2 regions of the Thalassospira sp. ER-Se-21-Dark genome follow, and region 2 is predicted to be linked to the other one. Evidence: riboswitches for the same ligand, from Rfam matches in the RefSeq annotation. Region 2 holds a riboswitch; the other holds the start of a gene.
What was found. A riboswitch is a leader RNA that binds a small molecule or an ion and turns the genes downstream of it on or off. The one in region 2 is predicted to bind thiamine pyrophosphate.
Positions count from the first base shown of each region.

Region 1: it holds a riboswitch for thiamine pyrophosphate, as region 2 does, so the genes downstream of both, FHI25_RS09610 (ABC transporter ATP-binding protein) here and thiM (hydroxyethylthiazole kinase) in region 2, are expected to answer to the same signal.

Region 1 covers NZ_VDEZ01000002.1:421,092-436,458, forward strand. Annotated here, with positions in the region: gene FHI25_RS09595 (MBL fold metallo-hydrolase) at 1-521, opposite strand, end outside; gene FHI25_RS09600 (ABC transporter substrate-binding protein) at 732-1,685, opposite strand; gene FHI25_RS09605 (ABC transporter permease) at 1,764-2,573, opposite strand; gene FHI25_RS09610 (ABC transporter ATP-binding protein) at 2,570-3,355, opposite strand; TPP riboswitch at 3,346-3,457, opposite strand; gene FHI25_RS09615 (CoA transferase) at 3,527-4,882, opposite strand; gene FHI25_RS09620 (citrate synthase) at 4,976-6,106, shown strand; gene FHI25_RS09625 (alpha/beta hydrolase) at 6,207-7,283, opposite strand; gene FHI25_RS09630 (acetoin utilization protein AcuC) at 7,471-8,685, shown strand; gene FHI25_RS09635 (DUF192 domain-containing protein) at 8,682-9,128, shown strand; tRNA gene FHI25_RS09640 (tRNA-Pro) at 9,291-9,367, shown strand; gene FHI25_RS09645 (ETC complex I subunit) at 9,512-9,805, shown strand; tRNA gene FHI25_RS09650 (tRNA-Arg) at 9,948-10,024, shown strand; gene FHI25_RS09655 (hypothetical protein) at 10,270-11,607, shown strand; gene FHI25_RS09660 (YitT family protein) at 11,628-12,290, opposite strand; gene FHI25_RS09665 (aldo/keto reductase) at 12,487-13,317, opposite strand; gene FHI25_RS09670 (GTP-binding protein) at 13,654-14,766, opposite strand; gene hisI (phosphoribosyl-AMP cyclohydrolase) at 14,813-15,211, opposite strand; gene FHI25_RS09680 (Fur family transcriptional regulator) at 15,363-15,367, shown strand, end outside.
Region 2 covers NZ_VDEZ01000001.1:1,079,037-1,094,403, forward strand. Annotated here, with positions in the region: gene purH (bifunctional phosphoribosylaminoimidazolecarboxamide formyltransferase/IMP cyclohydrolase) at 1-933, opposite strand, end outside; gene FHI25_RS04910 (VOC family protein) at 1,278-2,690, opposite strand; gene FHI25_RS04915 (nucleoside-diphosphate sugar epimerase/dehydratase) at 2,890-4,839, opposite strand; gene FHI25_RS04920 (glycosyltransferase family 4 protein) at 4,964-5,977, opposite strand; gene FHI25_RS04925 (transcription antitermination factor NusB) at 6,200-7,546, shown strand; gene rpe (ribulose-phosphate 3-epimerase) at 7,679-8,344, shown strand; gene FHI25_RS04935 (succinate dehydrogenase assembly factor 4) at 8,432-8,695, opposite strand; gene FHI25_RS04940 (Tex family protein) at 8,942-11,305, shown strand; TPP riboswitch at 11,422-11,528, shown strand; gene thiM (hydroxyethylthiazole kinase) at 11,599-12,408, shown strand; gene thiE (thiamine phosphate synthase) at 12,405-13,052, shown strand; gene FHI25_RS04955 (hypothetical protein) at 13,232-13,537, shown strand; gene FHI25_RS04960 (superoxide dismutase) at 13,834-14,439, shown strand; gene FHI25_RS04965 (aldehyde dehydrogenase family protein) at 14,574-15,367, opposite strand, start outside.

The sequences.
Region 1 (15,367 bases), on a different contig from region 2:
AGTTCGACATAACGATCAGCACGAATGCCCGCCTTTTCCAGAAGTGCACCATTCTTCAGCGGCAAGACATAACCCGGCGCGTTGCCAAGGTGCGTCAGGCTGGCCAGGTCGAAATGGTCATAGTGATTATGCGACAGCAACACCAGATCAAGCTTGGGCAACTGGTCGATGGCAAGGCCCGGTCGGGTATAGCGTTTCGGACCAAGTCGCTTGAACGGTGATGCACGGTCGGAAAACACCGGATCGGTCAGGATATTAAGCCCGCTATATTGCACCAGAACCGTGGCATGGCCGACCCATGTGACTTGCAGGCGGCTCGGGTCCGGGTTGTGGATGGCGTCATGATCAGGTGTTTCGGTCGGGATTTTACCGACCTGATGCTTGGCCTTCGGCCAGTTGTAATCACCGAAATAGCGCCGTTTCAGGAAATGCCAGAACGACCGTTTGACCGGATCGGGCAGGGGGTGACGGTTTTCAAAGCCGCTATCGGTGTGATGGGCTGGTTTTGTTTGCTGCGGCACTTTTGGGTCCTGATCCGGTTTGAATGTGGTCGCCATTCTGCTTTTTGTACGGGTGACCATATGGTAACTGGGAATTTGACCTGCGCAAGCGAAAGGCCGGAACGCGGGACACACATTCCGGCCTTTCTTGCTGGTCTGCCCATGCGGGGTGCAGACCAATGCTTTCGCAGTTGCTGGGGCGAGCCTTGCGAAAGCAGGGGGGACTGAATTTTATTCGATCACGGTTGCATAGGTTTCAAGCGCCGGGGTTTCGGTGATCAACCCCTGTTTGACCATGTAATCGGCAAAGCGGGCATAGCGCGCCTTATCAAGGGCGGCCGGACGCAGTGCAAAGCGTGGCAGGGTATCGGCCCATGCCTTGATATTGAGTTCATCATCAAGGTTCGGATAGGCGGCAATAAAGGCCTGCCAGCTGTCATCAGGATGGTTGATCAGGTACTGAACACCTTCTTCAAGGGCGGCCAGCATGCGGGCATAACGCGGGTCATCGACCTTGTCGTTACGCACGGTCAGGATCAACTCGTCATAGGGCGGGACGCCCTCTTCCTCGACATAAAATGCCTTGCCCGGTTTGCCTTCGATTTCCATCTGGTTGAGCTCGAAATTGCGATAGCCGCCAATGATCGCATCCACCTGACCGGAATATAGCGACGGCGAAAGCGAGAAGTTCACATTGATCAGCTCAACATCGTCAATCGAAACCCCATGATTGCCCAGCATGGTACCAAGAAGCGCATCCTCGAAGCCGGCCAGGGAATAACCGATTTTCTTGCCTTTCAGATCGGCGATTTCCTTGATCGGGCCGTCTTCAAGGACGATCAGGCTGTTAAGCGGGGTGGCAACCAGTGTCCCGATACGGGTCAGGGGCAGGCCTTCTGCGGCCTGAACATGAAGCTGTGGCTGATAGTTCACGGCAACATCGCCCTGACCGGCAGCAACAAGGCGCGGCGGGGCCGACGGATCGGATGGTTCGATCAGTTCGACATCCAGATCATGATTGGCAAAAAAGCCCTTTTCCTTGGCAACAATCAGCGGTGCGTGATCGGGGTTCACAAACCAGTCAAGAAGTATGACCAGCTTGTCCGCCGCAAAGGCGGTTGAAGACGTTCCAAGAACAAGTGCGCCCAGTGCGGTCGCGGTGATCATGGATTTAAGGCGTGACATGGATGAACCTCCGTAAGATGCGCCAAATAAATAGTATGAAGATTTAAGAAGCTGCCAAACAGGCAGGCGTGTCGTGTCTTACCGAACCGGTTTCAGGCTGTCGGGTTGCCAGGGCAGGGCCGCGCGCAGCACGCGATCGACAATGAAATATTGCGTGATCGAAAACGCGCAAAGGATCAGAAGACAGGCAAAAACCATATCGATCTGAACCCGCGCATTGGCATGCAGCATCAGATAACCCAGCCCGTGACTGGACCCGACCCATTCGCCAATCACCGCCCCGATCGGGGCAACGGCGGTGGCGACCCGAAAACCCGATGCAAAGGCGGGCAGGGCTGCGGGCAATCGGATATTGGTCAAAAGTCGCCAACGACTTGCCCCCATGGTGCGCGCCAGATCAAGCCAGCCGGTTTCCGTCCGTGACAGGCCATCAAAGAACGCAACCGTCACCGGGAAGAAAATGATCAATGCGGCCATGGCGATTTTGGATGCCAGACCAAAGCCAAGCCAGAGAACCAGAAGCGGCGCCAGGGCAAAGAACGGAATGGCCTGCGATACCAACAGGATCGGCATCAGCCAGAAACGCACCGGCGAAAACAGCGCCATCGGGATCGCGGCCAGCGTGCCAAGGGCGGCACCGGCAAACAGGCCGATCACGGTTTCAGCAATGGTGTATTTCGCATGATCAAGCAGGACGGCATGACGCGCGACTAGGGTATGCCAAACGTCAGCTGGCGGTGGCAGCATGTATTTCGGTGCACCGGTTACAATCACCAGCATCTGCCAGGTGGCAATCAGCGCAAAGATAATAATCAGCGGCCGCGCAAGGATCAGCCAGCGGTGCTCCGACAGTGCTTTATTGGTATGAGGATTGTTTTGGGTGCTCATGCCGCGCCCTCCGACCGCTCGGCACCGAGTTGGCCGAGCAGTTCGGCCTGCTGTGCCAGGATTTCGGGGTCGGCAATGTTGCGCGGGCTTTGGCCCTTGGGCGTGATGGCATCTTGCAATTGTGCCGGGCTGCCGGTCAGGACATGAACGCGATCGCCAAGGCGCAATGCCTCAAGCGGGTCGTGGGTCACAAGCAACACCGTCTTGCCGCGCAGAACCCGTGCGGCCAGTTCCTGCAAACGCAGACGATTGAGCGGATCAAGCGCCGAGAACGGTTCGTCCATCAAAACGACCGGGCGATCTTCCATCAATGTGCGGGCAAGGGCCGCACGCTGTTTCATGCCACCAGACAGTTCAGCCGGGCGCAGGTCTGCCGCATCACGCAATCCGACTTCGGTCAGTAAATGTGAGGCTTTCTCATAATCGGGTTTTTCATCGCGGAGAACAGCACCGAGTACGACATTTTCAAGAACACTGCGCCATGGCAAGAGCAGGTCCTGTTGCGCCATATAGGCAACCCGACCGTTAAGCGCGATCTTGTCCGAACAGGTGATGGTACCGCTAACATCGCCTTCGACGAGGCCTGCGAAATAGCGCAAAAGCGTGCTTTTGCCGACACCACTTGGACCGAGCAGACAGGTAAAACTGCCCGCCTGCAAGGTCAGGTCAAGATCATGGAAAATATCGGCGCCGTTGAAAGCCACGCGGGCCGCACGGAGCGCAATATCAAATCTGGTTGGATTGTTTTGCGCCATCTGGGGCGCGTGTTCTGTGCTGCGCATTCGATCCTTCCTACGCCGGTCTTAACCGGTTCAGGTTCAAAGGGTCGTTCGGCAACACCGAACCTCTCAGCCGATTTACGATCGGCCCCCCCGGAGATCAGGGGACTATGCGCAGACAAATCGCTGCCGTCAAGTTTTGTAACAGTTCTTGGACTTGATCCTGATCACAGCTTACCAGTGCGCGCCATGACGATGCAGCTTTCCCGCCGGATGATCCCAATGATGCGGTGTTCCTGCTATACTGACCGGAAAGGCGATGCGTCGCGCCGGGCCACAGTCTGTGTCTTCCATATCTGGGGCAGTATCGGCATCTGTTTCCGCGGTGATCATGCCAATGCAGTCAGGCGTTGCTGTCTTGCTTAACATATGTGCTGTTCGGGCCAATGAGTGGCGGGCGGTTGTGACCTCGCCATGGGCGGCGCGGCGGATCAGGGCGTGAACTGCGCTGGCCGCCATCAAATATCCCGTCGCGTGATCAAGCGCCTGTACCGGAAGCGGTAGGGGCTTTTTAGAACCTGAATGTGTCATCCCCCAATCGGCAATGCCGCAGCTCATTTGCACAAGGCTGTCAAACCCGCGTCGTTTGGCCCACGGTCCGGTCCAGCCATAGGCAGACAGCGTCACATCAATCAGCGCCGGGTTAATGGCACGCAGCGTTTTGGCGTCATACCCCAATTCAGGCAGGGCGTCAGGGCGATAGCCATGCAGCAAGATGTCAGCACCGCTAATCAGTTCTTCAAATAGCTTGCGGTCTTCCCGGTCCCGCAGATCAAGTCCCGCACAGCGTTTGCCGAGTGTGACTTCGGGAATGACCGCACCTTCATCCCAGCCTGGCGGGTCGATGCGCAACACATCCGCACCAAATGCTGCCAGAAAACGCCCGGCGACTGGGCCGGCCAAGATACGGGTCAGATCAAGAACGCGGATGCCACGCAGCGGGCGGGCCGGGTCAATTGACGCGGGGGTGAAATTGGTGTTTGCGTGCTGGTCCCAGCAGATCAGTGGATCGGTGGCGATCGATATTCCTTGCGGATGTGCCTGCCATTCCGCAAGGCTATGCATGGTTGCGGCACAGCCATTCGCCGCGACAATTTCGTTTTCAAGCATATCACTTTGCCAGTCCAGCACAGCCATCGCCAGATCATCGCGGGTTTCGTAATCGCCCAGAACAGAAAGTGCCGCCGCGCGGTGATGTGGCGCGTTGGTATGTAACCGGATCCACCCGTCACGCGTTCGATAGTCGCCCGCCAGCGGGTCCCAGACGTTTGGCAATGTCCAGCCTTGAGGGCGGATTGTCATATTAAACCATTTCGACGCCAGTCGCTGATCAACCGTTATCGGGGCGTCTGATCCGGTTTCAAGGGCGCGCCAGTTTGAAATCGTCGCGGCGGCCATCCCGATGCTTGCACAGGCGAGTTCGGTGACTGCGAAATAGGACGGTAAGGCATCTGTGCCGATGGTCGTGATTTCAGGTGTTTCAGATAGGCCAAGGGCATTGGCGATCTGGGGTGTGAAACAGTTGGGCATGATGGCGTTTCCTTTATCAAGGGGCGGAACCAGTAATGACCAAAGCATCATGCCGGACTGGACAAACCGTCAATCTTGATCAAGATAATCAATATGAAAAAATTCGATGACGGATCATTCTGCACATTGTCGGCAGCGGATGTGTGCGCGCAGGTCGGCATATCGCGCGATACGCTTTACGCCTATGTCAGTAGGGGGATTGTGCGTGCTGTTGCCCATCCGGGTGATGCACGCAAAAGCCTGTATGACCGGCGCGATGTCGCCAAACTGCATGATCGCAAACGACGTGGACGGTCACGGCAATCTGTTGCGGCCTCGACCATTGATTGGGGGGAGCCGATCCTAATGTCGGACATCACCCGCATTGCCGATGGGCAGTTTTACTATCGCGGTCAAAACGCCGTCGAACTGTCCCGCACAATGACGCTTGAGGACGCAGCCGGTCTTTTGGCCGGGCTTCGATGCGATCCTGTGTTGAATGCCGTGCCGGACTTTGTTCCGGCCAAACATGATCTGGCGCTGCAGCGTATGGTGGCGATGCTGGCTGAGCTTATGACCGGATCGCCCCGTGGTGATGGTCGTCCGAGCGCGGCACGGATTGTTCGGCTTGGCGCCTTGGCCGCAGCCGGAGTCTCAGACGACGGGAAAAGCCCGATCCATCTGGTTTTGGCAAATGCATGGACAGATCATGAAAATGCGCCGGACCTGTTGCGTCGGGCCCTCGTACTTTGTGCCGATCACGAGCTTAATGCATCGGCCTATACCGTGCGTGTTGCGGCATCGGCCGGGGCAACCATACCGGCATCCCTGATGGCGGGGTTGTCGACCCTGTCGGGTGCGCGTCATGGCGGCCTGACACCGAGATGTCGGGCATGGATGGATCAGGTCGAAAAAGCTGGTGGCAAGATTGATCCCGATTATGTGCCGCCGGGATTTGGTCATCCGCTCTATCCCGATGGCGATCCGCGAACCCGTGCACTCATGCAGGCCTGTGGTCAGACTGGCGATGCCTTCTGGGCGCGGATTGCAAATGAGGTCGCGCAAAATACCGGGCAGAATCCCAGTCTTGATTTCGGATTGGCCTTGATTGAACGCGAACTTTGTCTGCCGAAGGGGGCAGGGCTTGGTATTTTTGCCGTTGGGCGCATGGCAGGCTGGATCGCGCATCTTTTTGAACAGCGCAAAAGTGGCAAGATCATTCGGCCACGCGCAAGTGTGTCCTGATGTGATCCAAATTGCGCAGCATAGGTTACATTGGTTCCTTGCGTCATCCGTACGGGGTCGAAGCGTCAATCACCCTGCAATTTGATCTTCGGGCGTCGGGTTAGGGGCGGGCAACCACCTGCTTGATCCAGCCTGCGATCTTGTCAAACGTACCGGGCGCATAGGCATACCGGCCAAGGGCGACATAAAGCATTTGGCGGGATGTCGGCATCTCGCTAATGAGTTGGTAGTTAAACAAATTGCTTCTAAGCAGCCCGTGCGTGGCATCGGGGATGACAACCACCTCATTTTCAGGATGTCGACCGATCAGGATATCGCGATAGATGTCCGCATCGGATTTTGCATCCACATTCAGATCATCATGCCCCCACATGGCAAGTGTTGGTGTTTCAATCTGTGCCAGGTCGGCTTTTGCGTCAGATGCAATATTGCGTTTTACAAATCCGAACCGGTCCGATGCCATCGGTGACGGATCATTGGTATTTGCAAGGTAGGTTTCGTAACTTGCATCGGGCGCAAAGATCACGGTGTCCCGGACGTGGTTGCGTTCGAGCTGACGGGTGATATCGGTTTTTGTTGCGCCACCTGCCAGCAGGCGTTGGCGTGTATAAAAATCACCCTGGTCTTGCCAGTTCACCGCCCCGCCAATGATGACGTTAAAGGCATTGTCCGGGATCATCCGCGACGCTTTGGGGAACACCCAGCCCGCCTGGGAAAAACCGATAAAGCCGATTTGCTGTCGGCTTCCGGGATGGGCCGTTTTGATTGCGTCATACGCCGCAACGGCTTCGTTTGCGCGGTCATTCATCGATTGCGAACGCCAGTTTCCCGTGCTTTCGCCGACGCCGGCCTTGTCCCAGCTGTAAATGCCGATCCCGCGATCGAGCAGGGCATTGATCAGGGGTAAATAGCCATCGCCCGCAAAGCGGTCCTGCGGACCATCGCCATGAAGCAGAAGGGCAATCGGGCCTGTATGCTGCGCATCTGGCAAGATCAGGCTGCCAGACAGAACAGCATCTTCGTGTGCAAAGCTGATCTGTTCAGTCGGGCGGTTGCTGATATCAAAGTCAGACAATCCGATTAGTGCAAGACTTCCGGGAACAGCAACAAGCAGCACAAACAGAACAATCGCCACCCTGACAAGGCGGCGGTAACGAATGCGGCGGGGCGATGGCACGGCACAGCCTTTCAGGTCGGTGACAGCAAGGGCGATTTGGCAGTGTTCGCAGATTGCGAGAAGTCAGGGTGCCCGTCAATTGCCTTGCAACCGGTTATGTCGATGAAATCAGGTGTTTAGCCCAAAAGCATCCGGATCATAAGTGCAAGGCCCTAGGTCCTGAGCCTGGAATTGCACAAAACAGAACTTGAAAGAGCATCATGAAACGGTCAATGCTTTCGGCACTGCAACCAAATCTGCCTTGCGTGCCATTGTGATCCTTTCAGACGAGATACCTGACCACCGTATTGCCGGTCCTGCCCCGCGCATGATTGCGGCCGAGATTTATCGTGGCTCAAGCTATGGTCCCAAGCATCCGCTGGCGATCCCGCGTGTATCGCTGGTGGTTGATATGGTGCATGCGCTGGGCTGGGTGGATGAAACCACCTATTTGACAGGGCCGGTGGCAACGCCCGACCAGCTCGCGCGGTTCCATGACCCGGACTATATCGCCGCCGTCATGCAGGCCGAGCGCGATCAAGCGCTGCCCGTCGAGATGATGGAGCGGTTTGGTCTGGGCAAGAATGGCAATCCGATCTATCCGGAAATTTTCCGGCGTCCGGCGACTGCCGCCGGATCATCGGTGATGGCGGCCAACCTGATCAAGGATGGCGGGATCATTCATCATCCGGCAGGGGGCACCCATCACGGTTTGCGCGATCGGGCATCGGGGTTCTGTTACTTCAACGATCCGGTTCTGGGTATTTATGCCTTGCTCGATAGCGGGTTGGACCGGGTGCTTTATGTTGATATTGACGCCCATCACGGCGACGGGGTGCAGATTGCCTTTGCCGAGGATGAACGTGTTCTGACCGTCTCCATCCATCAGGAAGACCTGTGGCCCAAGACCGGCGCAATTGATGACATTGCAGGCGGCATGGCGCGCAACCTTCCGATGCCGGGCGGCATGCATGATGACGAGATGCGTTTCATTCTTTTTGAATATTTGATTCCGCTTGGATTAAGTTTTACACCCCAAGCTATTGTTTTACAATGTGGATGTGATACTCTTGCAGAGGATCCACTGTCCAGACAGCTTTTGGGCAATCAGTCGATCTGGGAAGTCGTGGGGGCGATGACCCGATTGGCGCCCCGAAGCCTTGTTCTTGGCGGCGGAGGATATAGTCCATATGGCGTTGCACGCTGTTGGTCCGGGGTGTGGGCAACCATTAACGGGATCGAAATACCTGATGTGTTACCCATCACAGCGGAAAATATCCTGCGTGTCATAAAATGGGCGCATAGTCGTGGAAGACAGCCGGCAAGTGAGTTGTTCACAACGCTTGCGGATCCATGGCGGGGTGGCGCCATCCGGGACGAGGTCCGGGAGCGCGTCAAAAGACTAAGAGGATATGGGGTATGAAGTCGTTCTTTCAGATGGCTTTGGTTGTGTGCTTTGTCAGCGCGGCGGTTGTTGCCGGGCTGAATGCAAAGGCAACCGGTTATGAACGGTCGCGTCTTCTTGTTGATGGCGAAGTGTTCAATGTTGAACTGGCCATCACACCCGAAGAAAGGTCACGCGGCCTGATGTTCCGTACCGAAATGGCTGAAGACGCCGGAATGCTGTTTGATTTCGGCGGACCACGCGACATTTCGATGTGGATGAAAAACACCTTTATCTCGCTTGATATGCTGTTCATTGCAACCGACGGCACGATTGTCGGTATTGAAAAACGCACCGTGCCGCAATCGGAAACCATCATTCCGTCGCCAAGGCCTGTGCGCTTTGTGCTTGAACTCAATGGTGGCTCGTCTGACCGGATGGGGTTTGAGGTTGGTGAAAAGGTCGAGGGACTGCCGCGCTAGGCCACGCCATCGACACGCCACACAATCAATCAGCAATAGCAAGGCCGCAGGTGATATCTGCGGCCTTTGGTTTTTGCGTCGGTTTTTGTGTCATATTTTCGAGAAAAACACGTAATGCGGTCTTGCCCACCCAGCAAGATGGTGCTAAATCCACATCCGCGTCGGGGAGTAGCGCAGTCTGGTAGCGTACCTGCTTTGGGAGCAGGGGGTCGCGAGTTCGAATCTCGCCTTCCCGACCATTTCCCCTTTTATCGTTTTTCGGATGCCCAACGGGATTTCCAAGTCACGATAAAAGGTGTAAAAGATGAACTGATAGCAGGGGTTAGAGAGACCCGTTTAACTGCCATCATCATCTTATCCCGAAGGTCAAGACGAGGGTCCCGATGAAGGTCCGTGTTTACAAACCTGCCAAGAACGCCATGCAGTCCGGTCAGGCTGCGACCAAGCACTGGGTCATGGAATTTGAACCGGGTGCGAAAAAGGTCGCGGATCAGCTGATGGGCTGGATCGGTTCGACCGACACCCGAGGTCAGGTCCGCATGTATTTCGAAACCCTCGAAGAAGCGCAGGCGTTTGCCGCCAAGCACAAGCTGATCGCGGACATCGAAATGCCGAAGCCGCGCAAACTTCAGCTCAAGGCCTATGCCGACAACTTCGCATTCAAACGCGTCGTCTGATCTGGCACTTGCCATCGGTATTTGACCAATTCTCGGGGCGGATTTCCGCCCCGTTTCGTCTGACAGGGGACGTTAAATCCTGAAATCATATCGGGCAGGCGCCCAATGCCATGCCCCGGGGTTCGTAACCACCCCACCCAGCGGTCCCTTAGCTCAACTGGATAGAGCAACAGACTTCTAATCTGTAGGTTGCAGGTTCGAGTCCTGCAGGGATCGCCATTTTTCTTCATTTAAACAATCTGGAATTGGCTAATTTGGTTGGCAGTTGGCCAATCAGTTATGACTGTTGCGTAGTCTCCAGAAAAAGTGTGATTTCGATCTTAATAGTTGGCGGCCTACGCCAAACTTTAGGAAGCGAAAAGTAGAACTGATCACTCTGCATCTATCAATCTATGGTTGATTTAATTTTCCTTTATATTCATGCTGTGCAATTGCTTTTACCTGCTTAAGCGGAGGTTGTTGGGATGCGCAGTTTGCCATTGGTTGCACTCATTTTGTTGTCCGGTTGCAGTAGTTCACAACTTGTCTCTTCTGAGGCCGGTGCCCCGTCTGAAACATCACCCCCAAGCGTTGCAGTTGAGACGACCAGCAGCACCATTAACGTTGAGCAGGCTCCACTTGTACCAAGTCAATTGAGTTCGGGAGCGCAAGAGAGAGTCTTGAATGTTACGCCGCACATCCTAGTTGAAAGGAACACTTCTGGGCAGACTGTGGACTTCTGGGATGATACCTATACCCGAGTTAGGGTCACAGCCAAGACGCTTGGCAATGCCCCCAGCGGACTAGGCGTTGATCGGAACTATGATGCCGAAAGACGAAACGCCATTGCGCGTTTCTTTGTCGGGAAGACACTTTCGGCCAATTTGACCTTCAGAGTGGATATCAGCGGAGAACGTCCTGCATTTTCTTCGGTAGTACCGGTTGTCGCAATGTCCCACATTAGTAACAGCGAAACCGGCGAAGCGTGGTCCACCGACATCTATGGTCAGTCCGTAAACAAACTGGTCCGCATTCGGGCAGGCTCTAAAATTAGCGTTGGCGTCGAGCTGGCGCGTTCTAAGAGTGCAGATAGCCAGATCATTCAGAGTGCACTTAACGTGGCGAGGGAGGCAACTAAGGTTATTGCTCCTGAGTCCGACTTGCTTACAACGTTTACGAAAAACTCGGCAGATAAAGAAGCAAAAATCTGGGATAGCGCTCTTGGTAAATTGTTCTCTCAAAGCTTGAGTGAGAAAGTTCTTTCAGACAGCTTGTTGCATGAATTCTTGCCGGACACGCCCATTGTTTCAGTCCAACTCAGGTTGCCCAGAAATCTTGATAGCAATGGTCTGAATGACGCTATGGAAATTGGCAGTTGGGATGTGTCATTGGACTGTCCAACGCGCTCCTTGTTCATCCCAGCAAGAAGAGTTGCAAGTGGCAACTCACAAGCAGTGACCTGTCAAGTTCAAGTAAAGGATATTCCGGCAGACTTTAAGCTCTCTCCTGAGCGGGTTCTTGGGTATCCGCTGTCTGATAATACTACAATCTACAGCTATCTGTTGGCTTCCCCTGAGTTCAATACCAGACTTCAGGACGTCGCAGCCGCAACAAGTCAGACGTTGCCAGCAGAAGCAAAGAAAATGTGCTCGGCGATACTTGGTGCAGGAGAGGGGCTAGGTCTTACGCGTATAGACAGCAATTTATTACTGTGGGCTGTTACTCAGCGGTTCCCGATAACGGCAAAAGAGAGCGCCATCCGCACAGCGTGTTATGAGAGTTATCAAACAATAAGCCAATCTTTGACTGCAAATAATCAGTAGCTCGGCTGCTCGGGGCGATATTACCTTGCCGCCAAATACCGTCCCGGACGGTGGTTCAGCGCAATGATCAGGTTGAGGATGACAGCGCCCAGGATCGAGAGCAGGACCTTTTCGAAGGGCAGGGTCAGGAAGGCGCAGACGAGGATCACCATATCAACGGCGAGCTGGAAGTAACCGGCGCGGATGTTGAAGTTTTCCTGCAGATAGAGGGCCAGGATATTGACCCCGCCAAGGCCGGCGCGATGGCGAAACAGCATGAGCAGGCCAATCCCCATCAGCGCACCCCCGGCAACCGCGGCATAGATCGGGTTGAGCGTGTTGAACTCCACCAGTATGGGGGTCAACTTAGAGAAGGCCGAGACCAGACCAACGGCGATGAAGGTCTTGATGGTGAAGGCCTTGCCCATGCGCTTATACGCCAGCCAGTAAAACGGCAGGTTGATCACAAAGAAGATCACGCCAAATGACAGCCCGGTGGCATGTTCAATCAAAAGCGCGGCCCCGGCGGTACTGCCGGTGACAAGGATGCTTTCGCTATAGAGCGTGACGCCAAGCGACACCACCATGGTGCCCAGCAACAGGGCCAGCACATCCTCATACGGGCGATGGGCGATATCGTCCTTTTTGGGTGTTTCGCTGGTTGCGGCCGGGTCGGTTTTACCGTTGGTGTTTGCGGTGCTCATAAGCGGTTTGCTGCCAGTTGGTTGATTAGATTGAATTAAAATACGCTTTTCGCAAGTGCGAAACAAGCCGTGGGCAAGATCGCGGCGTAAATCGCGTGTTTTTGATGTAACGGCATCGCCAAACGCAAAAGACCGGCTTAAAGCAAGCCGGTCTTGGTAATTTTGTATGTTTGTTCGCCGTTAAGCCGGATGGTGATCAGGCGGCCTTGTCCCATTCCGGGGCGAAAGACGGATCAATCAGGCGACCGTTTGGATTGGCAAGATCATGGATTGCTTCCATGTCGTTTTCCGAAAGTTCGAAATCAAAGATATCGAAATTGGCCGCGGCATTTTTGGGCGAACCCGATTTCGGGATTGCCATGACGCTGTCTTGTTGCAGCAACCAGCGGAGTGTGACCTGCACGGGGGATTTGCCGTATTTTTCACCGATGGCCTTAAGTGTTGCGTCCTTCATGACATTCCCACGTGCAATCGGGCAATAAGCCGTCAGCAGCATGTTATGCGCGCGAACGCTTTCGAGCACCTTGGACTGGTCAAGATAGGGGTGATATTCGACCTGATTGACCGTCAGCGGCGCATCGGTTAGCGACACGGCCTGATCAATCAGGGCAGTCGGGAAGTTTGAAATCCCGATCAGGCGCGTCATGCCAAGGTTTTTGACCTCGTTCAAGGCTGCCATGGTTTCTTCAAGCGGCACGTCATCATTGGGCCAGTGCAGAAGCAACAAATCAACATGGTCCATATCAAGCTTGCGCAGGCTTTCGACCACGGAGGTCTGCAAATCACCGCTTTGGAATTTGTCGTACCAGACCTTGGTGGTCAGGAAGTAGTCATCGCGTGCAAGGCCGGAATTTTTCAGGCCCTGACCAACGCCCTGTTCGTTGTGATACATCTGGGCGGTATCGAAATGGCGATAGCCGATCTTGGCGGCCTCAGCGATCATTTTCGCCGCTTCATCGTTGTTAAGCTCGTAGGTCCCAAAGCCAAGGGCCGGGATTTTAGTGTCCTGCCAGTTCCGGTAAATCATACTGGTGTACCCCCTTGTTTCGTTTGATTGTTGTGATTTTGGGTCTTCGTGGTGTCATGTGCAAATGACGATCCGGTGTCAGTTTGCCCGATTTGCGCCAGATTTAGTGCGGATGTCGCCGATCGCAACCTGTACATCAGGATGGTACGGGCTGTGCAATTGGCGAGAGGCCCGGGGCTGACCCGTGTGCGGCTGGGGATTTTCAGGCAAAGAAAAAGGGCGACCAAATTCTTGGGTCGCCCGAAGTTCAGGACTTAGAGTGAGGCTGTATCAAGCCAAGGACGAGATTGCCGCAATCACCGGCGATGATCCTTGATGTGGCTCAAACGCAGTCGATTATTCTTTGACCGTGTTGCCATCATTGGTTTCGCTGACGGCGGCATTAAGGTGATAAAGCGATTCACGGATCACCTGGGGCCCGAGATCCTTGGTGATGAAGACAATTTTGGACCGGTGGTCGTCACTTGGCCATGCGGGCAGCGATGCGGGTGGGTGGAAAACATGCTGCACGGCATGAATGGCGACAGGCGCATCTTCGCCAACCAGATTAAGGATGCCCTTTACGCGCAACAGGCTTTCGCCGCGCATCTGGGTAAAGATTTCGGCCCAGGTGACAAAGGCATCCCAATGGATCGGTTCGTCAAAGGTGATGCAAAATGACCGGATGTGGTCGTCATGGCGGTTGACGTCGTGGCTGTGATCATGATGGTCTTGATGCTCGTGATCGTCGTGATGATGTGCATGGTCATCGCCATGCTGTTGATAGGCTTCATCACGCAGCCATTTCTGCACATCCATGCTTTTGGTCGCCGGATCATACAGCCCGGCATTAAACAGTTTTGAAACCGCAATGTCGCCATTGACCACCGGATAGATCGGGGCGGCCGGATTGAGTGCGCGCAGGCGGGTTTCAAGTACGGTGCGCGTCGCCTCATCGGCCAGATCGGCCTTGGTCATCAGGATGCGGTCGGCAACAGCGGCCTGCTTGACACTTTCGGGATGATTATCAAGCTGGCCTGCGCCATGGATAGCATCGACCGTGGTCACCACGCTATCAAGGCGGAACTTGGTGGTCAGAAGCGGGTCGGTCATCAGGGTGTGCAGGATCGGGGCCGGGTCGGCAAGGCCGGTGGTTTCAATGATCACCCGATCAAATTCCGGGATTTCACCGCGCGTGCGTTTGACAAACAAATCACGCAGACCCGAAATCAGATCACCGCGCACCGAACAGCAAATGCAGCCGGAATTGAGCAGCACCACATCTTCGGAAACTTCGCGCACCAGAAGATGATCCAGCCCGATTTCACCGAACTCGTTAATCAGCACCGCCGTCTTATCCATGCCATCCTGTGTCAGCAGGACATTCAAAAGCGTGGTCTTGCCACTGCCGAGAAAGCCGGTGATGACAGTTGTGGCGATGCGGTCAAACTGTTCGTTGGAAAGGGCCATGATCAATCAGGTCTTTTGCACTGGGCGTGGGATTTGGGGCGGGGGCCTATTTCTTGCCGTAAAGTTCTTCGGTCGAAATTTCCGGTTCGGAAATCACGACTTCCTTGCCATCGCGGGCGGCGAAATAGAAACAGTTGCGCCGTCCGGTGTGGCAGGCCACACCAATCTGATCGACCTCGACCAGAATGGTATCCATGTCACAGTCATAACGAAAATCGACAAGTTTCTGCACCTGACCGGAGCTTTCACCCTTGCGCCACAGTTTCCCGCGGGAGCGCGAGAAATAACACACCCGGCCGGTTTCAAGGGTTTCAAGCACGGCATCGCGGTTCATCCAGGCCATCATCAGGACTTCGCCGCTGTCATATTGCTGGGCGATTGCCGGAATCAGGCCGTTTTCGTTGAATTTCAGTTTGTCGGCAATCAGTGCATTTGAGCCCGTCATGGGGAAGCTCCGGTCGATGGTGGTTGACTTTTGACGTTCGGCGCGTCAGAAAATGATATATTATAACATTTCATCAGATGCCACGGCTTTTTGAAATCGGTCGGGCCGAAACCGCCGAAACCAGATGGCCGTCGATACGAGATATTAAGCTATGAG
Region 2 (15,367 bases):
GACCGCAATGATGCCGCCAAAGGCCGATACCGGATCACAGGACAGTGCCTTGTTATAGGCATCAATCAGGCTGTCACCCTCGGCAACGCCGCACGGGTTGGCATGCTTGATGATCGCAACAGCCGGCTTTTCATCGAATTCGGATACCAGTTCGAACGCGGCGTCGGTGTCGTTCAGGTTGTTAAACGACAGTTCCTTGCCCTGCAGCTGGGTCGCGGTGGCCACACCCGGGCGGTTTTTGCCGTTGGTATAGAACGCAGCCTGCTGATGCGGGTTTTCTCCATAACGCAGCGTCTGTTTCAGTTCGGCAGAGACATTCAGACGCTGCGGGAAGGTTTCGCCAAGTTCACCTGCAAACCAGCTTGAAATCGCCGAGTCATATGCACCGGTGCGGGCAAAGGCCTTGGCCGCCAGAACGCGGCGGGTTTCAGCGGTGGTGGCACCACCATTGCCCTTCATCTCGGCAACAACACGATCATAATCGGACGGATCGACAACCACGGTGACCGACTCATGGTTCTTGGCCGCAGAGCGGATCATGCTTGGCCCGCCGATATCGATATTTTCGATGCAGGTGTCGAAATCGGCACCCTTGGCGACGGTTTCTTCGAACGGATAAAGGTTCACACAAACCAGATCGATTGGGGAAATGTCGTTATCTTCCATCGCCTGCATATGGCTGGAAAGAGAACGGCGGCCCAGAAGGCCGCCGTGAATCTTCGGATGAAGAGTCTTGACACGACCGTCCATGATTTCGGGAAAACCGGTGTGATCGGCAACTTCCTTGACCGGCACGCCAGCGGCTTCAATCGCCTTGGCAGAGCCACCGGTTGAGAGGATTTCAACACCCTGTGCGTGGAGGGATTTGGCAAATTCAACCAGACCGGTCTTGTCAGAAACGGAAATAAGCGCGCGCGCAATACGAGCAGTCATTGGGTTCGCTTTCATGCATCAATGTGATGAAGGTTGCGGACCCATTGATGATATATCGGCCCACAAAATCAGGAATGCGCATGGCTGCTCGTGCATGCGAAATGAAAGTGTGCGGGCAAAACGGCCTTTAAAAGGGATCGGAAAAAGGTTTATCCAATCCGAGCCGACACATGATCAATGAGTCCGAACCATGTTTCGCGCGGAGCTTTAGCATGTGCGACGCAAAATGTGGACCCCGAATTCTTGCATGGCGGCTTTTAACAGTCAGGCCAGCAAACCTTGTCGTGCAGCAAAAAACGGGGCGGCATCGCTGCCACCCCGTTCCGGTTTTACCAAGTGTCGGATCAGGCAACGTTTTTACGCACACCCAGTGTTTTGAGCGCATCATTAAGTGAGGCCTGCTCAAGCCCGGCATAAAGCGCAAGTTCGTCGCTAACCGGCGCACCAAGGCATTCTTCGAACACATCCTGGTTGGATTGTTCTGAATAGTTTTTCTGCTCGTCACTACCAAGATTCGATTGGAAAATCCCGGCAGCACTGACCGGCAGGAAATCCTCGTAAATGATCGGGTCGGCGCGCAGATATCCCTTATCGACCAGTTCATTGATCGCGGTTGCCGGATCAATATCGACTTTTTTTACTGCATTCAGACCAGCCTTGGTCGGGCTATAGCGGAAGAAAGCCAGCTTTTCGACGCGCAAGGTCTCATAATCATCCGGGAAGGCTCGGAAACGCTCTGCCAGTTCGGTCTCATAATCGCGCGCATTCGACCCACCGGCATTGATCTGCACCGCATGACGGGTTGCGGCCAAGAGCGTGTCATAAAGCTTGCGGCCCTCGGCGGTCAGGGCAATGCCGCGCTGTTCTATCTCGCCAAAGCGGGCGGTATGGGTGCCGAGTGTTTCATCACGACGATCACCGATAAAGTTCACCCGTTCTTCAAGCGCCTTGAAGCTGGTCTGGCGCAGCAGGATCGGGCAAGACCGTGCCGGTGGGCCTTCGACAATTGCCTTGGGCGTAATGCCGCGTTTGGGCATGTCTTGCTGCACGGCGTCGATATCAAGGGTGCGCGGCGTCAGGTGGTTAATATGCGGCCCCTTGAAGCAGACCACATCGGCAATCAGGCGATGGGCGTCATGAAGTTTCCGATAGGTTTCAAGCGTTACGGTCGCATCACTGTGCCAGCGGAAAGTTTCCAGTGCCTCGGCAACAAATTGCTCGGCCTGTATACGAGTCAGGCCGCCATTCTTCTCTGCCAGATAAATCAGCTTAAGGGCATCCGCGGTGAAGATGTCGCGCTTTGCCAGAATGCTGTCCGCCTCATTGCGCAGATCTTCGTCTTCAATCAGTTCAAGACGCAGCAGAGAGGTAAAGACGCGGAACGGATTGCGTTTAAGCGCTTCCTCATCTATCGGGCGAAATGCGGTTGAATGCACCGGCACACCGGCAACAGACAGATCATAATAGCCGACCGGATGCATGCCCATGACAGCAAACAGGCGGCGCATATTAAACAGCTCTTCCGGTTTGCCGAGGCGGATCGCGCCGTGGCGTTCAAGGTCGATACGCTCAAGCTCGCCATTATATTCAAGGCTGTCGGCAAGTTTGGGATCGGCTTCCAGTTTGTTCTGATTGATATCGGAAACCAGCTCCATCAGGGTGCCGTATTGCGGCACTTCACTGCGATACATGTCGGACATCGCGCTGGAAAACATCGAACGAATTTCATCGGGATGGACAAAGGCGTCTGTCGACATGGGGCCTCCAAAAGACGGGGTCATATTGAACCTGTGGAATGGCCTTATTCGGCAAGATCATTCCCGTTCATCATCAGGGTGGCAAAATATGGTCCGGTTTCGGGCATGACAAACGACAATTTTGCACGAATTCATTCCATCAAAGAATGAACATGCAGATCATCGAAACAATAATTGGAAATGCGGTGAGAAGCATCTTTTAAGAGGCTGCCTCGGCTTCGCCGCCGTTGCTATCTGCAAAGATCGACTTCACACCGATCTCGGGCGGCTGGAATTCAGGCACCAATTGGCTGATCAGCTCCAGCGTTTTGGAAGTGTTTCGGTTGGTGGCACTGTCTTCCAAAGCATCAAAGACCTGCTTGATCAGGCCATAATCCACCACACGCGGGGCAGCCAAAAGCACCCCATCGGTCTCGGTCGGGACCGGTGGTTCGGAATCATGGAAGAGCTCTTCATAAAGCTTCTCACCCGGGCGCAAGCCGGTAACCTTGATTTCCACATCCTTGTCCGGCTGCAAGCCCGACAACAGGATCATCTGTCGCGCCAGATCGATGATTTTGACCGGACGGCCCATATCAAGTACGAAGATCTTCCCGCCCTCGGTCACCCCGTGGCGCCCCAGCTCCGCAGATTGCAAAACAAGCTCGACCGCCTCGGCAATGGTCATGAAGTAACGGGTGATACCTTCGTGGGTCACGGTCAGCGGTCCACCTGCCTCAAGCTGACGCTTGAACAGGGGCACAACAGATCCGGTAGAACCCAGAACATTGCCAAAACGCACAGTCACAAACCGGGTCGAGCCGCGCTGATCAAGCGGCAAGGTTTCCAGCGCCTGACAATAACATTCCGCCAGACGTTTTGATGCCCCCATGACATTGGCCGGATTCACCGCCTTGTCGGTTGAAATCAGAACCATTGTGCCTACACCAGCGGCACGGCAGGCTTCAGCCACATTTCGCGTGCCCAGCGTGTTGGTCAGAATGCCTTCATTGGGATTGTGTTCGACCAGCGGCACATGTTTGTAAGCCGCCGCATGGAATACGATTTCGGGCTTGTAGAGATCAAAAACCTGACCAATCCGGGTTTGATCGCGGACATCGCCCAGTATGCTCTCACGCGGCAAATCAGGGTATTTTTCCGCCATTTCCATATCAATGGCGTAAAGCTGGAATTCCCCGGCATCCAATAAGGTCAGGCTGTCTGGGCCATAGGATGCGATCTGACGCACCAGTTCCGAACCAATTGACCCGCCAGCGCCAGTCACCAGAACCCGCTTGCCGGCAATCATTTCGCGCACGCGATCACGATCCAATCTGGCCTGTGGGCGACCAAGCAAATCTTCAATCGCCACCGGGCGGATTTGCAGCGGATCGGCCAGGCCTTCGCGCAGATCGCCCAGCTTGGGCAAACGGGCCAAAGTCATGCCATAGCGATCAGCAATCTCGACCCACTTGGCGCTATCTTCATGACGCAGTGCATCCCCACTCAGCACCAACCGGCGCGGCAAGCCGTGCCTGCCCTTTTGTAATTTCTGAATGACATCTTCGAGCTGATCGACAGTCGCCAGAACGTCAACGCCATGCATGTTTCGCCCGACCCGGCCTTGAGTCAGCGAAACGATGCCAATCACCTTGAACGGAGTATTGGCGGATCGTTCAGTTTCACGGATGAAGGCTTCGGCTTCATCGCCCGCCCCGATCAACAAGACCGGAACACGTGCTGTTCCCTGACGCACCAGTGCACGTGCCGTCGATTTATCCTTGGCAATCCGATAGGTCAGGCGTGCCCCCCCAAGCAAGGCCATCAGAAGGAACCACTGAATGATTGGCGCCGAACGTGGCATCCAGTCCAAACGTGTGGTCAGAAACAGAACTATGAAAAGAACCGCGACAGCAACTGATACGGCCTTGGCAATACGGATGACATCGTTGAGCGATGCATAGCGCCAAATGCCGCGATACAGACCAAAACACCAGAAGGACACGGCTGCGATCAGCGTGAAAATCCCCGACGAAAACAGAATATTATGGGGCGCATAATACACCACGCCATCCCCGACCCGCAGATACAAGGCTAACGGGAAGGAGATTGCCGCCATGATGATGTCATGGACAAAGGCAATATGGCTTCGCTGAAATATTCGCAGCATGCGGTCCCTTACCGGCAGATTTCTGTTTTTATAAGGATATACCCGCTTGGCGACAGACGGATAAGGGTTTCTTTTCGCGCTCTGCTCACATCAAGTCAAGCAATGCACGTAATAGTCTGATCGATCAGGTGCCGGGTGTTTCGCGCACAGGCATCCGCACCATCATGCCAACCAGACCAAGCACAACGATCAGTGCTGCAATCACCCGCATCCAGTCCGGCGTATCACTTTGGGCAAAGCAAACAGCAATCAGAATAAGGTTGCTGACAAGGATCATGATCGACACCCGGGCATGCGAAAACCCACGCTGGGTCGCTTTCTGATAGAAATGTTCGCGATGGGCTTGCCAGATTTTCTCGCGCCGCAAGGCGCGTTTGATCAGGGTAAATGTTGCATCAAACAGATAGTAGGATGGCAAAATCAGCGCGATGGCCCAAGCCCCTTCGGAGGCGACCTTTAACAACAGCCATCCCAGAATAAAGCCAAGCGGGATTGACCCGACATCGCCAAGAAACAGTTTTGCCGGATGCCAGTTCCAGATCAGAAACCCGATCATGATCGCAAGAATGCCAAGCCCGATATAGCCAAGCGCGATGAATTGCGGCAACGGCACAAAAAGGGCGAGGACAAAAATCCCAAGGCCGATTGAACCGGCTTCGACACCGGTAATCCCGTCAACCCCATCCATGAAATTGAACAGATTGATGAACCACACCCATGCCAAAACCACCAACACGTGATCCAGCCACATCGGCACCAGTCCGCCAAGAACCGGTTTATCAAGGGCCAGCATGCCAATAATCACCGCAACAAATTGCAAGGCAAAGCGCTTAGCCGCGGACAGGTCATGACGATCATCAAGCCAACTGAGCAACCCAAGCCCAGCGCAAGCGGCCAGCATCAGCCAGTCACCAACAGCCGAAACACCGGTAAAGACAAAAACACCTGCCACCAGCAAAATCAGAAGCGGCGTCACGGCAAGCCCGCCACCACGCGGGGTCGGTACAGCGTGACTGGAACGGTGATTTGGCATATCAAGGATCGCCTTGCGCCGCAGATAATTCAGCACCACCCACGTCAGCAACATCGAGCCGACCAGAAAGATGCTTGCAAAGGTCGCAAGTCCGGCAAAAGTCATCGTTGGATCGCCCTTGTCCCTGTCCCCGTCAGATTGATCCGTCTGGATTAGCCGGACCCATTCCCTATCACAAGGCTTTTCACCCTGTCAGCCCCACAATCCTGCACCATTCCCGACACAGCCGCACAGAGCAGCCATGTCGCGCAAAACCGTGCTTGATGCTTTACAGTTTGCCATGCTGCGCTTAACTACTGCACATAAACCGAAACCGGAGATATCCCTTTGGCAGAACGTCGTTCCCGTCCATCCCCGCGCAAAGCCCCCCGCAAACAGGCGGTAGAGGCACCCGATCCGCGCATGCTTGCGCTTAAAACCCTGCAGGAATTGCGCGGCGGTGAAGTGACATTGGACGAGCTTCTGTCAAAGCATGGCTATGGTCTGCCGTCGCTTGATCGTAATTTCCTGCGTCAATTGCTGGGCACCACGCTGCGCCATCTGGGCGAAATTGATGCCGTGCTTGCCCCGCGTTATCAACCACCACAGGACCGGGTCGCAGCACGCTTGACCAACATCTTGCGGCTTGGTGTGGCGCAGCTGTTCTTTATGGATACGCCTGACTACGGTGCGGTCGACAGTACGGTCAATCTCGCGCGTGATGCGGGTTTGCATAAATACACCAAACTGATCAATGCGGTTCTGCGTGGCTTGCAGCGTGACGGCTTTGAATGGCCCGAAGGTGTCGAAGACTGGCAGCTCAACATCCCGGCATGGCTGCGCGGATCCTGGAAAAAGGCCTATGGTGCCGAGATCGCGCAAGGCATTGCCGAGGCAAGCCTTGGCCACGCGATGCTGGATCTGTCGATCAAGGATCGCAGTCAGACCGCCGAGTGGGCCGAAAAGATGGATGGCATTGTCCTGCCGACCGGATCGGTGCGACTTGAACCGGGTCGCCGTATCCGTGATCTTCCGGGTTACAAGGATGGCGACTGGTGGGTGCAGGACGCAGCCGCTGCCATTCCGGCAACCCTGTTTTCGGCCTACAAGGACAAAACCATCTATGACCTGTGCGCCGCACCGGGCGGCAAGACGATGCAGCTTGCATCCCTTGGTGCGAGTGCAATTGCGGTCGATAAATCCGAAGGTCGCCTGAAACGCGTGTTTGAAAACCTAGAGCGTGTATCGCTTGGTGCAGCTGTCGTAACCGGCGATGCCACCGATCTTGCGCCTGATACGTCACGCGCCGATGCGGTTTTGCTTGATGCGCCCTGTTCAGCCACCGGCACCATTCGCCGCCATCCGGACATTCTGCTGCGTCAGAATGACAAGCTGATGCAATCGCTTCTTCCCATTCAGACCAAGCTGCTTAATCAGGCGGACAAGCTTTTGAATGTTGGGGGAGAGCTGATCTATTGCACCTGTTCGCTGCAACCCGAAGAAGGCGAACATCAGGTCAAATCGTTCCTGGCGGATCATCCGAACTATGAACGCAAAGCCATCACCGCCGACGAACTGGGTGGTTGGGATGAGGCAATAAACGATGCCGGTGAATTGCGCATTCTGCCGATTCACATGACCGATTTTGGCGGCATGGATGGCTTTTTCTGTGCCCGCCTTGTCAAAAAATCCTGATTTTCAGCCACAAGATCATAGTTTGACGCACACAAGACAGCCATGAGTCCCATTCGGGTGACATGGGGTGCAATCTGGGGTATGAAGGCCGCGAATTTCCCGTATCCCATATCGCTTCAGGACCTGTGACGCATGACCACGTCAAACATTAAAATTGCACCTTCGATCCTTTCGGCCGATTTCGCCCAGCTTGGCGTTGATGTCCGCGCTGTTGACGAAGCCGGTGCTGACTATATCCATATCGATGTGATGGATGGCCACTATGTACCGAACATCACCATTGGCCCGGACGTGGTCAAGGCACTGCGCCCGCATAGTGACAAGGTGTTTGACGTGCATCTGATGATCGCACCGGTCGATCCCTATATCGAGGCATTTGCAAATGCCGGTTCTGACATCATCACCATCCACGCCGAAGCTGGCCCGCACCTGCATCGCTCGCTGCAGCTGATCAAGTCACTGGGCAAAAAGGCTGGTGTCTCGCTCAACCCGTCGACCCCGGAAAGTGTGATTGAATATGTCATGGACATGGTCGATCTGGTTCTGGTCATGACTGTGAACCCTGGCTTTGGCGGCCAGAAATTTATTCCGAGCCAGCTTGAGAAAATCAAACGCATCCGCAAGATGATTGATGCCACCGGCCGTGATATCGACCTTGAAGTCGATGGTGGCGTGAACCCGGAAATCGCGCCCAAGGTGATCGAAGCCGGTGCCAACGTTCTGGTCGCAGGCTCCGCCACCTTCAAAGGCGGCCCCGGCGAGTACGCCAACAACATCAAGGCCATCCGCGGCGCCTAAGTCACAGCCGTGTTGATGACCTGAAATGAGAAAAGGCCGGTGCAAGATGCTCCGGCCTTTTTCGTAACTGTCTTGTGCGCACTGCAATCAGAAATCGATGCATCGGCCCTTGTTTTCCCAATCGCCAAATCGGGTCGGTTCCGGACCTTTGGGTCCGCCAATTTCACGCGCCTTGGCGGCGGCTTCCTTGGCGGCCTTGGCCTCATTTAGCGCATTGATCGCGTCCTGCGAAAGCTTGGGTGCTTCTTCTGCTCCGGCGATCTCTTCAGATGCCGCATTGGTATCGGCCTGCGGTTCTGTCTTTTCCTTGGGAACTTCATGAATGACGGTTTCGCGGAACTTTCCAGCCATTCGGCTTCTCCTGCTTTGGGCTTGGCCCGATAAATCACATTTGCCAAAGAAATAGCGTCCCAGACCGGCATCGGCAAGTCCGCATGCCACCGCTGTCAAGGCCACACAAAGCCGTGTGATTTCAGGCCTTTGGAATCAAACAGCGAATCCTGATGTGGATGCGCTCAAAATTTTGGCAAAAACAGACTCTTTCCCAGTGCGCTCAAAGCCGTTATTCCAAGCATACGAGCAAAACAAGGAGAAACCATGCGTCCAATTCCCCAGCGTATCGCCGAAGAACTTTCGGTTCGTCCGGAACAGGTCATTGCCACCATCGAGATGCTCAATGAAGGCTCCACCGTTCCGTTCATCGCCCGTTACCGTAAAGAAAAAACCGGCGGGCTTGATGACACCCAACTTCGTACGCTGGAAGAACGCCTGCGCTATCTGACCGAGCTTGAAGAACGCCGCGCATCCGTGCTTGAGAGCATCCGCGAACAGGAAAAACTGACGCCGGAACTTGAGGCCGCAATCAACGAGGCCGACACCAAGACCCGCCTCGAAGATTTATATCTGCCCTATAAGAAAAAGCGCCGCACCAAGGCCCAGATTGCCCGCGAAGCCGGGCTGGAGCCACTGGCCGATAGCCTGTTTAACGACCCGACGCTTGATCCGGAAACCGAAGCCACCAAATTCGTTGATGCCGAAAAAGGCATTGAGGACACCAAGGCCGCCCTTGATGGCGCGCGCCAGATCCTGATGGAACGCTTTGCCGAGGATGCCGACCTTGTTGCCAAGCTGCGTGACCATCTGTGGAAAGAAGGTGAAATCACCGCGTCCGTGATCGAGGGCAAACAGGCCGAAGGGGCAAAATTCTCGGACTATTTCGAGCATTCCGAAAAAATCAAAACCTGCCCGTCACATCGTGCGCTGGCCCTTTTCCGGGGCCGGAATGAAGACATCCTGCAGCTGAAACTGACCCTTGGCAAAGAAGACGAAGACCGTCCGCGCGGCCAACCGGGCCGGGCCGAGGTCATGATTGCCGCCCATGTTGGCATCACCGATAAGGGTCGTGCCGCTGACAAATGGTTGATGGACACCGTGCGCTGGACCTGGCGCGTCAAACTGTCGTTGTCAATCGAGCTTGATCTGTTTGGCACCCTTCGTGACTCCGCCGAGGAAGGTGCGATCAAGGTCTTTGCCGATAACCTGAAAGACCTTTTGCTGGCCGCCCCTGCGGGGCAAAAGGCGACCATGGGTCTTGATCCGGGTGTGCGTACCGGGGTCAAGGTTGCAGTGGTTGATGCCACGGGCAAGCTGGTCGATACCGCAACGGTTTATCCCTTCCAGCCGCGCAATGACGTCGAAGGCGCGATCAACACCATGGCTGCACTGGCGGCCCGCCATCAGATCGAACTGATCGCGATTGGTAACGGGACGTTTTCACGTGAAACCGACGAACTTGCCGGTCAGATGCTTAAACGCTTCCCAGCACTCAAGGCCACCAAGGTGATCGTCAACGAAGCCGGTGCGTCTGTTTATTCCGCATCGCAGTTTGCCGCAGAAGAATTCCCCGACCTTGATGTGTCGCTTCGTGGTGCAGCCTCCATCGCACGCCGCCTGCAAGACCCGCTGGCAGAACTGGTGAAGATCGAGCCGAAATCCATCGGTGTCGGGCAATATCAGCACGACGTATCGGAAACCAAACTGGCCCGGTCGCTTGATGCTGTGGTTGAGGATTGCGTGAACGGTGTCGGTGTGGACCTTAACACCGCATCCATCCCGCTTTTGACCCGTGTGGCTGGCCTGACCGAAACGCTGGCGCGCAATATTGTCGGTTATCGCGACTCCAACGGCGCGTTCCAGTCGCGTGCGGATCTTAAAAAGGTCGAGCGTCTTGGACCAAAGGCGTTCGAGCAATGTGCGGGCTTCTTGCGTATTCGCGGCGCCAACAATCCGCTTGATGCATCGGCTGTGCACCCGGAAGCCTATCCGCTGGTCGAAAAAATCAGTGCCAACGCCGCCAAGCCGTTGGCAGAACTGATCGGCGATTCGGCCTTTATCAAGACACTCCGCCCCGAAGATTTCGCTGATGACACATTTGGTGTCCCGACCATCCGCGACATCATTGCCGAGCTCGACAAACCCGGTCGTGACCCGCGCCCGGAATTCAAGACCGCCAAATTCACCGAGGGTGTGAATGAGATCAAGGATCTGCGCACCGGCATGAAGCTTGAAGGTACGGTCACCAACGTCACCAACTTTGGGGCGTTTGTTGATATCGGTGTGCATCAGGATGGCCTTGTTCATATTTCCCAACTTGCAGACAAGTTCGTCGAGGATCCCCGTCAGGTGGTCAAGGCCGGTCAGATTGTGTCGGTCACTGTCATGGAAGTTGATGCGCCGCGCAAACGTATCGGGCTTTCGATGAAATCCGCACCGGATTACGAAGCCACGCGTGAAAAGCGCGCCGACAATCGCGGCGATGCACCGCGCGGCAACCGTCCGCAGCATTCGTCAGGCCCGCGCCATCAGGGCGGCCAAGGTCGTGGCAATGCCGGTGGCAACGCTGGCGGCGATGGCGGTGCAATGGCCGCCGCACTCAAGGCCGCGATGGAACGTCGCAAATAACCTATCGCAAAAAGGCTTCGAAACGGCGGGATGGCATATACCATTCCGCCGTTTTTCTTTTGCGCAGTCATGCCGATCGGATGAATTGACAGAAGACAGTTTAAAACCCATGTTGAGCACTCACCAAGGGGAGCCCCGACAAGGGGGCTGAGAAACTGCCGCGCAGTGACCCTTTGAACCTGATCCAGTTCATACTGGCGTAGGGACGGTGCGAACGCGGATTACGGCGTTCTCCATCTTTCCGACTTCGAACTGGGTCTCCATACGCAAAGTTTCTGCATTGGAGCCTCGACATGACGACCGAAATTTCCCAGACCGCGACCGATCTTTTTGAACGGATGCGCGCGACCAATCCGCTGGTTCAGTGCATCACAAACTATGTCGCGATGAACTATGCCGCCAATGTCCTGTTGGCTGCGGGTGCCTCGCCCGCGATGGTTCACACGCCTGAAGAATCCGGCGAATTTGCCGCGATTGCCAGTGCGCTGACGGTCAATATCGGCACCCTGTCGCCCAACTGGGTCGAAGGCATGATCGCAGCAGCCAGATCGGCCAATAAAGCTGGCAAGCCCTGGGTGCTTGATCCGGTAGCGCATTTTGCCACCGGCTATCGCCGGGACACTGTGGCAACGCTTTTGAAACTCAAACCCACGGTCATTCGCGGTAACGCATCGGAAATCATTGCCCTTGGTGGCGGTCAAAGTGCCGGTCAGGGGGTCGATAGTGGCGATCCGGTCGAACAGGCTGAAGAAGCCGCACGCAACCTTGCCAGCGCGCAAAGTGCTGTTGTTGCCGTCACTGGCGAAGTGGATTTCGTCACCGATGGCTCGCGCTCGGTACGCATTGCCGGTGGTTCGGACCTGATGCCGAAAATCACCGCCACAGGCTGTTCGCTGACCGCACTTGTTGGCGCCTATCTTGCGGTTGCACCCGATCAGGCGTTTGAAGCCACCATTGCCGCCCTTGGCAATTTTGCCGTGGCGGGTGAAATCGCCGCCAAAACGGCAAACGGCCCAGCATCCTTCATGACCGCCTTTATCGATGGCCTGCATCGCCTTGATGGCGCGACTTATGCCAAGAACCTTCAGGTCAATGTTCAATGAAGTCGTTTGATCTATCGCTTTATCTCGTGCTTGATACCGATCTGTGTCGCGACCATTCGATGGTGGAAACCACGATGGCCGCGATTGCAGGCGGTGCCACCCTCATTCAGCTGCGCGATAAAAAGGCCGGGACCGAGGGCCTCATTCGCGTTGGTCGGGAATTGATGAAGGCGATGGAAGGCACCAACATACCACTGATCGTGAATGACGACATTGATGCCGCCATTGCCATTGGCGCACATGGCCTGCATGTCGGTCAGGATGATCTGCCATCGCAAATTGCCCGCGACCGCCTTGGCCCGGACAAAATCATCGGCCTGTCGATTGAAAGCGAAGATGTCGCGCAAAAGGTGGACCACAGCATTGTCGATTATGTCGGTATCGGACCGATATTTGCCACCGCAACCAAGCCCGACCATAAACCGGCGATCGGCTTTGACGGGCTTGAAAAGCTGGTGCGGATGGTCGGCCTGCCATCGGTTGCGATTGGCGGGCTTAAGGGCGAACACGCCCTGCCGGCACTTGAAAGCGGTGCTGACGGCATTGCCGTTGTCTCGGCGATTTGTGGGCAGCCCGATCCAAAACAGGCCGCCGCATATATTGCCCAAAAACTCAAATCAGCGCGGGCTTATCTGTCGCAGTAACCTTGGGCTTTCGTGGTTCCGATCTGCAATGATCAGGGCTGTTATGGGGCGCAAAACGCATGGCTGTTGCGCCCAAATAACAATGACCGGCACGGAAATGCCCCATTTGCGCCGTTAATTTTTCGGCTTCGTAGCGCAAGTTATCAGGCATCAACCAAGAACAACCGCGCGAGGAAGCCATGCTGAGATCTCTGCGTAGTAAGCCGGTTGCCATTGCCCTGATTGGGCTTATGACGATCACGACAGCCGGGCTGGCTGCAATCAAGGTCGCACCCAAACCGACCACCGACAGCGTTACCATCCATTCCGAAATGGTCCGGGGTGAAGTGACGCTGCGCCACCCGGATGGCACCATCGCCATCAGGCGCGATTGCGTCCGGTTCCCGTGCAAGATTGACATCTCGTCGCTTGAACGCGGCGACTACGATGTCACACTGACAAATGGCGACGAAAGCCAGAAGATGGTAGGACTCTACAAAGAGTAGGCATCCCGCCTGCGCCAAGACCCAAACCGTTCAAATTTTTCCGGAAAATCCGGGAACGTTTTGATGGCCTGAATGTTCATCATATATCGAACCATTCAAAGGTAATGTGGCGATGCGTTGCATAAACGCTCGTGCGTGCTAGATAAAGTAGCACGGGTAACGACCCGGATGCGCAAGTCGGCCCTGCAACAAAGGTTTCCAAGATGTTGCACGGGATTTTCACTTTTATCGACGGCGCAAAAAGGGATATGTTGCGTTACCGCACAGATTAATAATGAAAGTCGAGGAACTGTATCATGGCACTTGAACTCCCAGCACTTCCGTACGCATACGACGCGCTTGACCCGTATATGTCGGCTGAAACCCTCGAGTTCCACCACGACAAGCACCACAATGCTTATGTCGAAACCGGCAACAAACTGCTCGAAGGCAGCGGTCTTGAAGGCAAGTCGCTTGAGGAACTCGTCGTTGCAACCTATGGCGACAAGGACAAGGCCAAGCTGTTCAACCAGGTCGGTCAGCACTGGAACCACATCGAGTTCTGGAACATGATGAAGCCGAATGGCGGTGGCAACATCCCGGGCGAACTCGAAAAGAAAATCGTCGAAGACTTCGGCTCGGTTGATGCTTTCAAAGAAGCCTTCACCACCGCCGGTGTTGGCCAGTTTGGTTCCGGCTGGGCGTGGCTGTCGATGAACAAGTCAGGCAAACTGGTCGTTTCTGGCACCCCCAATGCTGAAAACCCGCTGGTTCACGGCATGACCCCGCTTCTGGGTTGCGACGTTTGGGAACACTCCTACTACATCGATTACCGCAACCGTCGCCCGGACTACATCAAGGCGTTCCTGAACGACCTGGTAAACTGGGAATATGTTGCAGAGCGTTTCTCCAAAGCTGGCTAATCCGCCGACGCTTTGAGACTGAATTACAAAAAGCGGCTCCTCCGGGGGCCGCTTTTTTGTGCGCGCAACACAAACAAAGAAAAACCCCGCCAGCGAACCGGCGGGGTTTGGATCGAACATAATCAGGTGCGTGATCAGATATCGAATTTAATACCCTGAGCCAGCGGCAGCTCGCGGGAGTAGTTGATGGTGTTGGTTGCGCGGCGCATATAACCTTTCCATGCGTCCGAACCGGATTCACGACCGCCACCGGTTTCTTTTTCACCACCGAAGGCACCACCGATTTCCGCACCGGACGGGCCGATATTGACGTTGGCGATACCGCAATCGGAACCAACCGAGGACAGGAACAGTTCGGTTTCACGCAGATCGGTCGAGAAGATGCACGACGACAGACCCTGCGGGACGTCATTCTGAAGCGCGATGGCTTCTTCAAGCGTCTCGTAGGTCATGACATAAAGGATCGGTGCAAAGGTCTCGTGCTTCACGGTCTCGGTCTGACCCGGCATTTCAACCACTGACGGGGTGACATAAAACGCATTCGGGTATTCCGATTCCAAGGTACGTTCGCCGCCATGCACGGTGCCGCCGTCTTTCTTGGCATTGGCAAGCGCAGTCTGCATGTTGGTGTAGGCTTCTTCATCAATCAGTGGACCAACCAGAACACCATCGGCCAGCGGATCGCCAATTTTCACCGACTTGTAAGCCGCAATGATTTTCGGCAGAAGTTGATCCTTGACGTCCTTGTGAACAATCAGACGACGAAGTGACGTGCAACGCTGACCACAGGTGCCAACTGCGGAGAACACAACTGCACGCACGGTCATATCCAGATCGGCCGACGGGGTCACGATCATGGCGTTGTTGCCGCCAAGCTCAAGAATGGTGCGGCCAAAGCGCTGCGCAACACGCGGGGCAACTTCGCGGC